One region of the Paenibacillus kribbensis genome, then DNA from elsewhere that is predicted to be linked to it. Evidence: riboswitches for the same ligand, from Rfam matches in the RefSeq annotation. Region 1 holds a riboswitch; each other region holds the start of a gene.
The links. A riboswitch is a leader RNA that binds a small molecule or an ion and turns the genes downstream of it on or off. The one in region 1 is predicted to bind cobalamin.

Region 1 (3,243 bases):
CCATTCTCCTTTGCGATATTGCAGACGAGCTTTGCGAATCTCGGCGGTTTGCGGGAAGCTGCCGATGGTCGTTGTAGGCAGTGGAGGCAGCTTCAGCTTATCCTGCTGAATCGCACGACGCTGGGCGAAAGGAACGCTGCGTGACTGAGGCTCTTTGGCCAGCAGTGCGGCCATATCGGTAGCCGTCTGTACACGTGCCGCTGAGCTGTTGAAGCGGGCTACCGCATCTGCGCTTTGTTCAACCTGCGCAAGAGCGGATGGATTGCGCTCGCCAAGTGCAGCTGTCAGAGCAGCGATTTCCTCGAGCTTTTCATCGGCAAAGGCCAGCGCATGCACCAGCTCTATGTCCAGCTTTTGCTCTGCTTCCAGACTGACCGGCACGTGCAGCAGGCTGCATGACGGCTGTACGATCAGCTGTGTGGGGCTTGTCTGTTCCGCCAGCTGACTGAGCAGCGCAGCTACGGCCTTCAGATCACTGCGCCATATGTTGCGTCCGTCAACGACTCCAGCGCCCAGCGTTTTCCCTGCAGGAAAGCCATGCTGCAGTACATGCTGAAGATTTTCGCCATCATCATGCACAAAATCAAGACCCAAACCCTGTACCGGAAGGGTGGACAGGTGTTTATAATGCTCCAGGCTGCCAAAGTAGGTTTGCAGCATAATGTTTAAGGCTGGTGCCGCTTGGGTCAAAGTCTCATAGGCTTCCTGAATAATGTCCAAATCCTCAGCCGGGAATAAGGTGGTCAGGACAGGTTCATCGATCTGAACCCACTGAACACCTTCCGCTGCTAGCTCAGACAGGACACGGGTATACAACGGCAGGAAGCTTCGTACAATTGTGGCTAGATCTTTACGGTCATAGCCTTTGGACAGGGCCACGAATGAATAAGGACCGATGAGGACCGGCTTGCCTTCAATGCCCAGCTCCTGCTTGGCCTCACGATAAGCCTGCAAGGGTTTGTTTTCGGTGAGTACCGGGGCTGCATTTGCCAATTCGGGCACGATGTAGTGGTAATTGGTATTCAGCCATTTGGTCATTTCACTGGCGGTAGCCCCCTTTTGCCCACGAGCGATCCCGAAATAAACAGATAGAGGAACCGGGCCTGCGGGCCGATAGTTGAAACGTTCTGGCACCAGGCCAAACATTACGGATGTATCAAGCATGTGATCGTAATAAGAGAAGTCTCCGACAGGAATGAGGTCAATTCCCTTGTCTTGCTGCTTGCTCAGATGCTCCAGACGCAATCTTTTCATCTCACTATGCAGTTCGCTTTCGTCTATACTGCCGTTCCAAAAGCGTTCCAGTGCTTTCTTCCATTCCCGGTTTCCGCCGATACGGGGATAACCCAGATTACTGCTAATCAAGTCGGACAATGCAGGCCGTTCGTTAATAGACATGTGCTTTTCCTCCTAGCTGGCAACCAGTTTATTTTTACGTACCAAAAAAGGCATTCCATCCCCCAGGCTTAAAAATGAGTAGGGGAAAGAATGCCTCCGTGATTAGAAAAATCAAAAATACGGCGACTGCTCTTAACACCTCCCTATCTCCCGTAGGTACTTGCGATGTTGTTGAAATAGGCAGGTCTCCTGACTCACGGATCATGATTTTCAGCAATCCTTCCCGGTCTGTGTGTGAACCAGTGGATATATGAATAGCTGAAAATTCCCCGTATACAGTGGCGGGACCGTGCCGGATTTGCACCGGCTTCCCTTTTAAGTCTGAACTGAATAGAACAGACACCTATCTCCAAGCTATGCAATTAAGGTATGACGAATATTTATGCACTCGTATACTTGTTCATCATCATAAGTGAAACTGACGGGATGCGCAATAGAAAAAAGACAAGCCTTCCCTATAGTGGGGGACTTGTCTTAGGATATAACATTTGGCAGAGTACAAAATGATCTCAAGCTAATGAAACGGCATGACCTGCCTGAATACTGGCTTTTACATCCACCAGACGCTGATTGCGACTGCCCCGGAAGCGGAGAGTCAGGTCCTTTTGTTGCTCTACAAAAGGTCCATCCACAATTACATCGCATAGCAGCGCCAGCTCCCGTCGAGCCTGATCTGCGAGCAAATCCTCATAGACAAAACCCGTATAAGCCCACACGTTTCGATCAGGACAGGCTGCGCGGAAGTCACGTACAAATTGCGAGCATTCCTGCGCGGAGAAAAACGGGTCTCCTCCGCAGAGAGTCAGTCCGTCCAACAACGGATTGTCCATGATGTCACGGATGACTTCCTGTTGTCGTTCGGGCGTGAATGGCTCACCTGCGCGGAAGTTCCACGACGCCGGATTGAAGCAGCCGGGACAGGCATGGCGGCAGCCACTAATGAACACGACGGTGCGCAGGCCGTACCCTTCGTTCAGAGATTCCGGAATATAGCCGCACAAATTCACTTATGCTTCACCCGGTCGCGAACTTCGGCTTGCTTGGCAGCATTGAAGCGAACGGTATAATCACCTGTCAGATATCCGGTTACCCGACGCAAACGTTGAAAGTGCGTGTGTTCCTCGTCTGTGCCACATTGGGGACAGCTTGTCCCGATAATTCCTTCATAGCCGCAGTCCGTGCAGCGGTCTACCGGATGGTTGATGGAGAAGTAGCCGATGTTCTGACCAAGTGCGTACTGCACAATTTTAAGAAACGCATCCGGGTTATTCCGCGCATTGCCGTCCAGTTCGATGTACGAAATCGCGCCAGCGTTGCACAGATTATGGAACGGAGCCTCCAAACTGATTTTACGGGCAGCTGGCAGCGTGTAATACACAGGTATATGGAAAGAATTCGTGTAGTATTCTCGATCATTCACCTCGGGAATAATTCCAAAATCACGTTGGTCCAGCAGTGTGAACTTGCCGGACAAGCCTTCGGCAGGTGTAGCGAACAATGTAATGTTCAGGTTGTAATGTTCACTCATCCGGTCGCAATACACGCGCATGGAAGTGATGACTCGCTGAGCCTCACGGTATACAGCGTCATCCTCTCCGTGATGCTTGCCATACAGTGCCTTCATGCATTCGGCTAACCCGATAAATCCGAGCGACAGCGTACCGTGCTTGAGCACGCTTCCCACTTGTTCATTCGGCTCCAGCTTATCTCCACCTTCCCATACGCCTTCGCGCATCATAAAGTCTGACGCTTTGGCAGGCTGGCTGGTTTGGATATGATAGCGATGCATGAGTCCATCCACAGCAATGCGCATAACCTCTTCCAGTTTGGCATCAAAGCCATCCC
Region 2 (3,243 bases), 2.0 Mb from region 1:
CTGTCACAGCAGTTCCCCCCTGCGCAGCTTTTTGTTCCGATACAGGAGGTACGCGAAGAACGGAGCACCGACGAAGGCCGTCATTACACCCAAAGGGATTTCTGTTGGAGCTAGCAGTGTGCGAGCCGCAGTGTCTGCCCAAGCCATAAAAATAGCTCCCCCCAGCGCGGATAGCGGAACAATCATCCGATAATCGGGACCTGTGACCAGACGGATGATATGCGGTACGACGAGTCCTACAAAACCAATGACTCCACATACCGAGACAGCAGCAGCGGTCAGCAGCGTGGATACGATCAGCACAGATAGCTTCGTGGCATCTACATGAACGCCCATATGAGCCGCCTGACGCTCACCCAAAGCCAGAATATTCAGCACCCGTGCCCGGTTCCACAGAAACACCAAGCCTATAACCACGTAAGGTAAAAGGATTCCCGTATACGACCAACCACGCAGACTAAGGCTCCCCATCGTCCAGTACAATATTTCATTGACCGTCTCCTTCGACATGGCTGTCAGGAAGGAAACAACCGCTCCCAGAAAAGATTGCATCACCACACCCGACAAAATGAGACTTTGTGTCGGAATCTTTCCACCTTCCCGTGCCAGCGTCAGCACCATCCACAGCGTCAGCATTCCGGTGAAAAACGCCACCAGCGGCAGCGTCCATATGCCAACAAAAGAAAACTGAAGCCCCCAATAAATCAGCACCGCCGCTCCTACCGAAGCACCCGAGGACACCCCAAGCGTGTACGGATCAGCCAACGGATTGCGCAGCACACCTTGAAATCCGGCTCCTGCCAGCGCAAGCGCAGCGCCTACCAGCATTCCGAGTAACACCCGTGGCAGTCTGACCTTCAAAATAATCTGTTCTGAGGACGTATTCCAATCCGGTGTAAACGTCTCACCTAACCCCGGTAGATGATTGATCAGAATACCTATGATTTGGCTGACCGGAAGCCTGGCTGAGCCCATGCCGAGACAGAGCAGCAGCGTCAACAGCAGCAAGACCAGACCTGTCCCTCCAAAGCCGATCAGTCTACGGTTCATTTGAAAATTTCAGGATACACGCCCTTGGCCACTTCCTTGAGACCTTCTGTCACGCGTGGACCCGGACGGCTGACCAAATTATCATCCACGGCAAAAACACGGTTATTGCGAACAGCCGAGATTTGATCCCATCCACTGCGGGCTTTGATGATCTCCCCGAGCGTTTGACCTGTTTTGTCATCCTTGACACTTTTGCTATACAAAATCACGTCTGGATTCGCAGCAATAATATTTTCCTCACTGATCTGGTACCAGCCCTTCTGCGTCGCACCTACATTTTCGCCGCCCGCCAGCGTAATCAGCTCGTCCATAAACTCACCCTTGCCAACCGTCCAGCCAGGTGAAAACTCAACGTACACTCGCAGCTTCTGCCCTTTGCCGATATTTTTAACACCGTTCTTCACTTCCGCTACGTCTGCTCTCATCTTGTCGGTCACCGTTCTTGCTTCCTTCTGATGATCGGTGATTTTCCCATATAATTCGATGTTGGCTATGACATCTTCAACTGTTTTGGGTTCAGTTTTAAAAATCATAATTCCCATGTCACGCAGCTTGGTCGTAGCCTGCTCGCTAAGAGATATCCCTGCAAAAACAACATCTGGATTCGCAGCAATGATCGCTTCTTCATTCGGCTTCATAATACCGCCCATTTTGGGCTTCTTCCCAGCCGCTTCCGGGTAATCGGAATAGTCGTCTACGCCGACAATTTCTTTATCCAGCCCGATAGCGAACAAAGCCTCGGTTTCTGCCGGGGAGACGGAAACGATTTTATCCGGCGCTTTTTTGAACGTAAACTCCTGCCCTGTTGCGTCCTTAATCGTTAACGGGTAAACCGTTTTGCCCGGAGGCTCTTGTGCAGTCGCTGTCTGTCCTGCCTGCTGCGAAGAAGCCTGATTCCCTTGATTTTCGGCGTTTTTTCCATTCGCGCCACATGCACTCAGTACAACCGCCAAGACTAAAGCCAATAAGCCTGCTGTCCAGACCTTTATTTTTTTCTCTGACATGATTTACACCCCTCCATAATAAATCGTAAGAGCGCTTGAACCTCATCCGATATCTTCTAAATCCAGCCTTCCTTCCCTTCAAAAAAACCCCGTATCCTTATATCAGGACACAGGGGTCACGTTAGCGCAGATCATTGCGCAGGCGGCAGCTTCTTCCGCATGGACAGTCACTGCGAACACGCATCCTTTCCTCGAAGGATTATGGTGAGAGGCGGACGGGCAGGTATCCTGACTTATGGCAGATGCCGCAGCCTATGTCCTTTATATGCTTGATGGCACATAAAGCAGGGCTTTAACAGGCATTTTCCATTTACAGTGGCGGGACCGCGCCGGATTCACACCGGCTTCCCTTTTAACAGCGCGTGAAGGGAAATTCGATTACACTGCGCTGACCTCGTCTGCTGGATATTTGATGTAGTGTTAGTCAAGCCGTTCTTTTACTTGATGATTATAGGTTAAAAAGAGACTGCTTACAACCCAAACAGCCTATTTACCAGCCCTTGTCTAACGAATGAGAAAGTATATTCGCTATGAACTTGTGCGGCTCTGCCAACCTCAACTGGATGCTGAGTGCAGCTCCCGGTTCCGGGTTTAGGCTCCAAAAATCATGCCCAGGGTTCAGCATACAAGCCAACTGACGAATGACGCCGCCATGCGTGACGACCAGAACAGAGGGAGGAGCATCAGCCAAACTTATTGGCTGAGCCTCCATAGCAAAACGCCACTCATACAGAGAGTCCAGAAAATCGCGCAAACGATGCTCAAAATCTGTCCAAGACTCTCCTCCAGGAGGCGTGATGCGTTGCGGCTCATCAATCCAAGCGCGATACAATGCCACACTCTTAAGCATGTCATACGTTTTTCCATCCCATTCGCCAAAATCAAGCTCTCGCAGGCGTGGGTCCATAATAGGAGGCTTAGCCGATAGGGCACGTCCAGATTTCAATGCTGATTCCGGCAAAATGATCTGCAAGGTCTGGCGACACCGCATCAAGTCACTGCAATAAATTCGAGCAAATGACCGACCTTGAAGCCTCTCACGCATTGGCTCCAATTCCTGCTCTGCTCCCGCCAGCAAACTGATATCAGAGTGTCCCAGATATCGACGCTCTCTGTTCCACAGGGTTGTGCCGTGACGTACCAGCACAAGCTCCAGATCCCATTGCGAATCTTCATTAGCATGATACGG
Region 3 (3,243 bases), 250 kb from region 1:
CAGCAGCGTAACCTCGAACGGCTTGCCTTGCTTGGTCCATGTACCTTGGGCGTCCTTTCGCCAGCCATCCTTTGTTAGCAGCTGCTCCGGCGTTCCGTCCAGTGCTTTACGCTCGACCTTCCCGAAGGGAAGAATACTCGGGAATGGACTGCTTGCCTCCGTACCAAAGCCTCTCATGACCGCACTCACAATGGATGCGCGTGGAATCAGACTGTCCACAACCTTGCGGTTCGCTGCGTCTTTGAACACAGGCGACTCCATATTGTACACGATCATATGGGTACGCAAGGAAGGAGCCGACAGCACCTGCAGCTTGTCGTTCTTTTTCAACACCTCCGCGTTATCCACCGGAATATCCGTCGCTACGTCCACCTCACCGGATTGCAGCGCCATCAGGCGCGAATTGCCATCCGTAATGAACTTCATCGTCGCTTCAGCCAGATGAGCCTTCTCTCCCCAATATCCGTCATAGCGTTCTACAACCAAGGATTGATCCTTGTTGAACGCTTTGATTTTAAAAGCACCTGTCATCGCAGGATAGCTCTGCTCATCTTTCATAGACGCTACATCCAGCACAATCGTCGATGGATCAGCCAGATTGGACACCAGCGCCGCGTTCGGCTGGTTTGTCGTGATTTTCAACGCCAGCGGACCGCTTACATCAATGGACTTCACATCCAGCAAATCCTTCGCCAGATGGCTTTTTTGAATAGAACGGAGCAGCGAAGCCTTGACGCTGGCTGCATCCATACTTTTTCCATCATGAAAAGTAACCTTATCCTGCAAGCTGAACGTCCAGACGGTAGGACTATCCTGCTTCCACCCTTTCGCCAGCCAAGCTACAGGCTCCAGCTGTTCATTCAAACGGACAAGTGTCTCACCTGCACCGGACCGCATAACATCCCAGCTATTATCTCCGTGCGGGTCAACGCCTGACGGTTTCCAAGTGTATGCCATCACCAGCTTTTTATCCGCTGCGTTCTGCTTAGTGGGTGTGTTTTCACCCTTGCCGGAGTTGTCCGCCATCTTATTGGTTGTGGCACATCCCGAAAGAGCCATAACTACCATCAGCAGCAGCAATCCCGTACATATGAGCCATGAACGCCTATTACGATTGCTCATCATTCCATAAATCCCCCTCTATCTTGTAAAATCATATAACCTAACGTGAAAAAAGCATCCCCGACCGCATGATCAGCAGTCAGAAATGCTTCCATTATAAAATGCCAAAGCTCACCCTCTGCACCCTCTAAAAAAGGGGATCGGTCGGTTTCAGACATTCCGTATGCAGCACGCCTAACCACCTCCCCAGCATCCCGTGGGTCCGACAGTGATGTTAAAACAGGCAGGTCTCCTGACTTCAGGCGTACCTTTCAGGCCTTCCCGGTTCTTCACAGTTCCAGTGGCTGTTCTGAAAACTCCAGCAGTCTTCTGCTGATGCCTGTATACAGTGGCGGGTCCGTGTCGGAATGTACCGAACTTCCCTTTTAAGTGAACACATAGCCCACCACTACAAGGCTTCAATAAACCCTGTATGTGGAAAGTTCGGCTCACACCTGTTTTCTTCCTTTATTCCTTTATATTACGATTTAGGACTATCTTATTTTGTTGCTACTGACTTGTCAACAAATGTTGCGAAATAATTTAAATTTGAACGATATGGTGAGAATCAGAGCTATGGCTTTCCGTTGCATGCACGCAATTCACGTGCTAAAATTAGGTATATAGATACCCACCGTGTCCGTATACTAAAAAAGAGTCTTCGCCGCTCCAACGGCAAAGACTCTAGGACTTGAAAGGCTGTGGATCACCACCACGGCGCGCTGCATAACTGAATGTTAATGCAAACGAAACCCACCGTTAGGCGCCTAACCTAATTACGCGGTGGGTTTTCGCTTGTTCCGAAATTTGTACACCACGCCTCTTCCTACCACTCTAGCAAATTCTTCTAATATATAAACCAACTAAGAGTTAACTTTAGCACCACTGCGCAGTAAAAATATTAGTAAATCCCTCATCTTAGAAAGGATGTATCCTTTTGAAAATAAACAGCTTTCGCTTCTTTATACTTTCCTTGCTCGTTCCAGCTCTGTTATCTTCCTGCTCTCCATCTTCTACTCCAGCAACAGAATCAATTCCATCGAAACAAATCCAATCAGGCGAAAAGACAGCTCCAGTCGGACAAGGCCAATATCTATCCATGACCTATACAGAATATGTGAATGGGAAAAATACAGATAAAGGTATGGTTATGCGGGTCATGACGTATGACTTAAGCAGTAAAAAAATGGCCAAGATGGCTGATGTACCTTATACTTCTCAATACCCACTTTCTGTAGTGTCCTTACCTGATCACAAAATTTATTATTCTGCTGATGTTGATGATAAGGGAGACCAATTATTTTCGTACGATTTAAATTCAAAAAAAATCGAACAATTATCCGATAATTTGTTTGCGATTAATCGTATAGTACCAACTACTCCAGAAGGTCCACTCGTTCTAGCCGCCGTCAAAAAAGGGGAACGTACACTTAAAACCGTTTTCTACAATAAATCAACTCATACAATGCAGTTCTTGCATGATGAAAATCAGGATATGAATACTTGGTCTGTATCTTACAACCCTAGCAAAAGCGCAACTTACATTTCCCAATTTTCTGAAAATGGACGAGATAAACAAAGAGACATCGCAACCAAGAAACAGGCCACTATGATCCCTCCGGACTACAGGGTTACAGAATTCAATAACATCACCAAACAAGAGAGACCTGTCATCACACTAAAGAACGAACAAATCCTATCAATGTCCAGCAGTAATGATCAATTGCTCCTGGTAACTGCTCGTTTCATTAATCATGGTAACCCCGAGTATAGTCTTGTGGATATTGCTACTGGCAAACGCACCAAGCTTGAACTCCCCATTTCGTCCCGCAGCTTTATCTATATGTCCCCGGACGGCAAGGGCATCTATTATTTGGGCAGTGCCTCCCAGAAAAATCAGGAGGAAGGGCGCGGCGTATATTATTATGATTTCACATCAAAAATCCAAACCCCAATCTTCATACAGGAAGAGGGTTTTATCAATAACTTCATGCTGCTGAACAAATAATCCGTTCTGAATAATCCTATGCCAAAAAGCCGGAAAAAGAGGCTTACGTCCTCTCTCCGGCTCTCTTTATATATTCCTAATCATCCAACCTTCTGCGGAACCTCCGACACATTCACGCCTTTGACCGAATCCCC

Region 2: it holds a riboswitch for cobalamin, as region 1 does, so the genes downstream of both, B4V02_RS18430 (ABC transporter substrate-binding protein) here and metE (5-methyltetrahydropteroyltriglutamate--homocysteine S-methyltransferase) in region 1, are expected to answer to the same signal.
Region 3: it holds a riboswitch for cobalamin, as region 1 does, so the genes downstream of both, B4V02_RS00320 (ABC transporter substrate-binding protein) here and metE (5-methyltetrahydropteroyltriglutamate--homocysteine S-methyltransferase) in region 1, are expected to answer to the same signal.

The regions. Positions count from the first base shown of each region.
Region 1 is NZ_CP020028.1:316,213-319,455, forward strand. It holds gene metE (5-methyltetrahydropteroyltriglutamate--homocysteine S-methyltransferase) at 1-1,398, opposite strand, end outside; cobalamin riboswitch at 1,561-1,760, opposite strand; gene nrdG (anaerobic ribonucleoside-triphosphate reductase activating protein) at 1,908-2,405, opposite strand; gene B4V02_RS01410 (anaerobic ribonucleoside triphosphate reductase) at 2,402-3,243, opposite strand, start outside.
Region 2 is NZ_CP020028.1:4,142,813-4,146,055, forward strand. It holds gene B4V02_RS18420 (ABC transporter ATP-binding protein) at 1-7, opposite strand, end outside; gene B4V02_RS18425 (FecCD family ABC transporter permease) at 4-1,050, opposite strand; gene B4V02_RS18430 (ABC transporter substrate-binding protein) at 1,047-2,054, opposite strand; cobalamin riboswitch at 2,257-2,466, opposite strand; gene B4V02_RS18435 (histidine phosphatase family protein) at 2,545-3,243, opposite strand, start outside.
Region 3 is NZ_CP020028.1:67,207-70,449, reverse strand. It holds gene B4V02_RS00320 (ABC transporter substrate-binding protein) at 1-1,125, opposite strand, end outside; cobalamin riboswitch at 1,328-1,523, opposite strand; gene B4V02_RS00315 (hypothetical protein) at 2,039-3,109, shown strand; gene B4V02_RS00310 (nucleobase:cation symporter-2 family protein) at 3,190-3,243, opposite strand, start outside.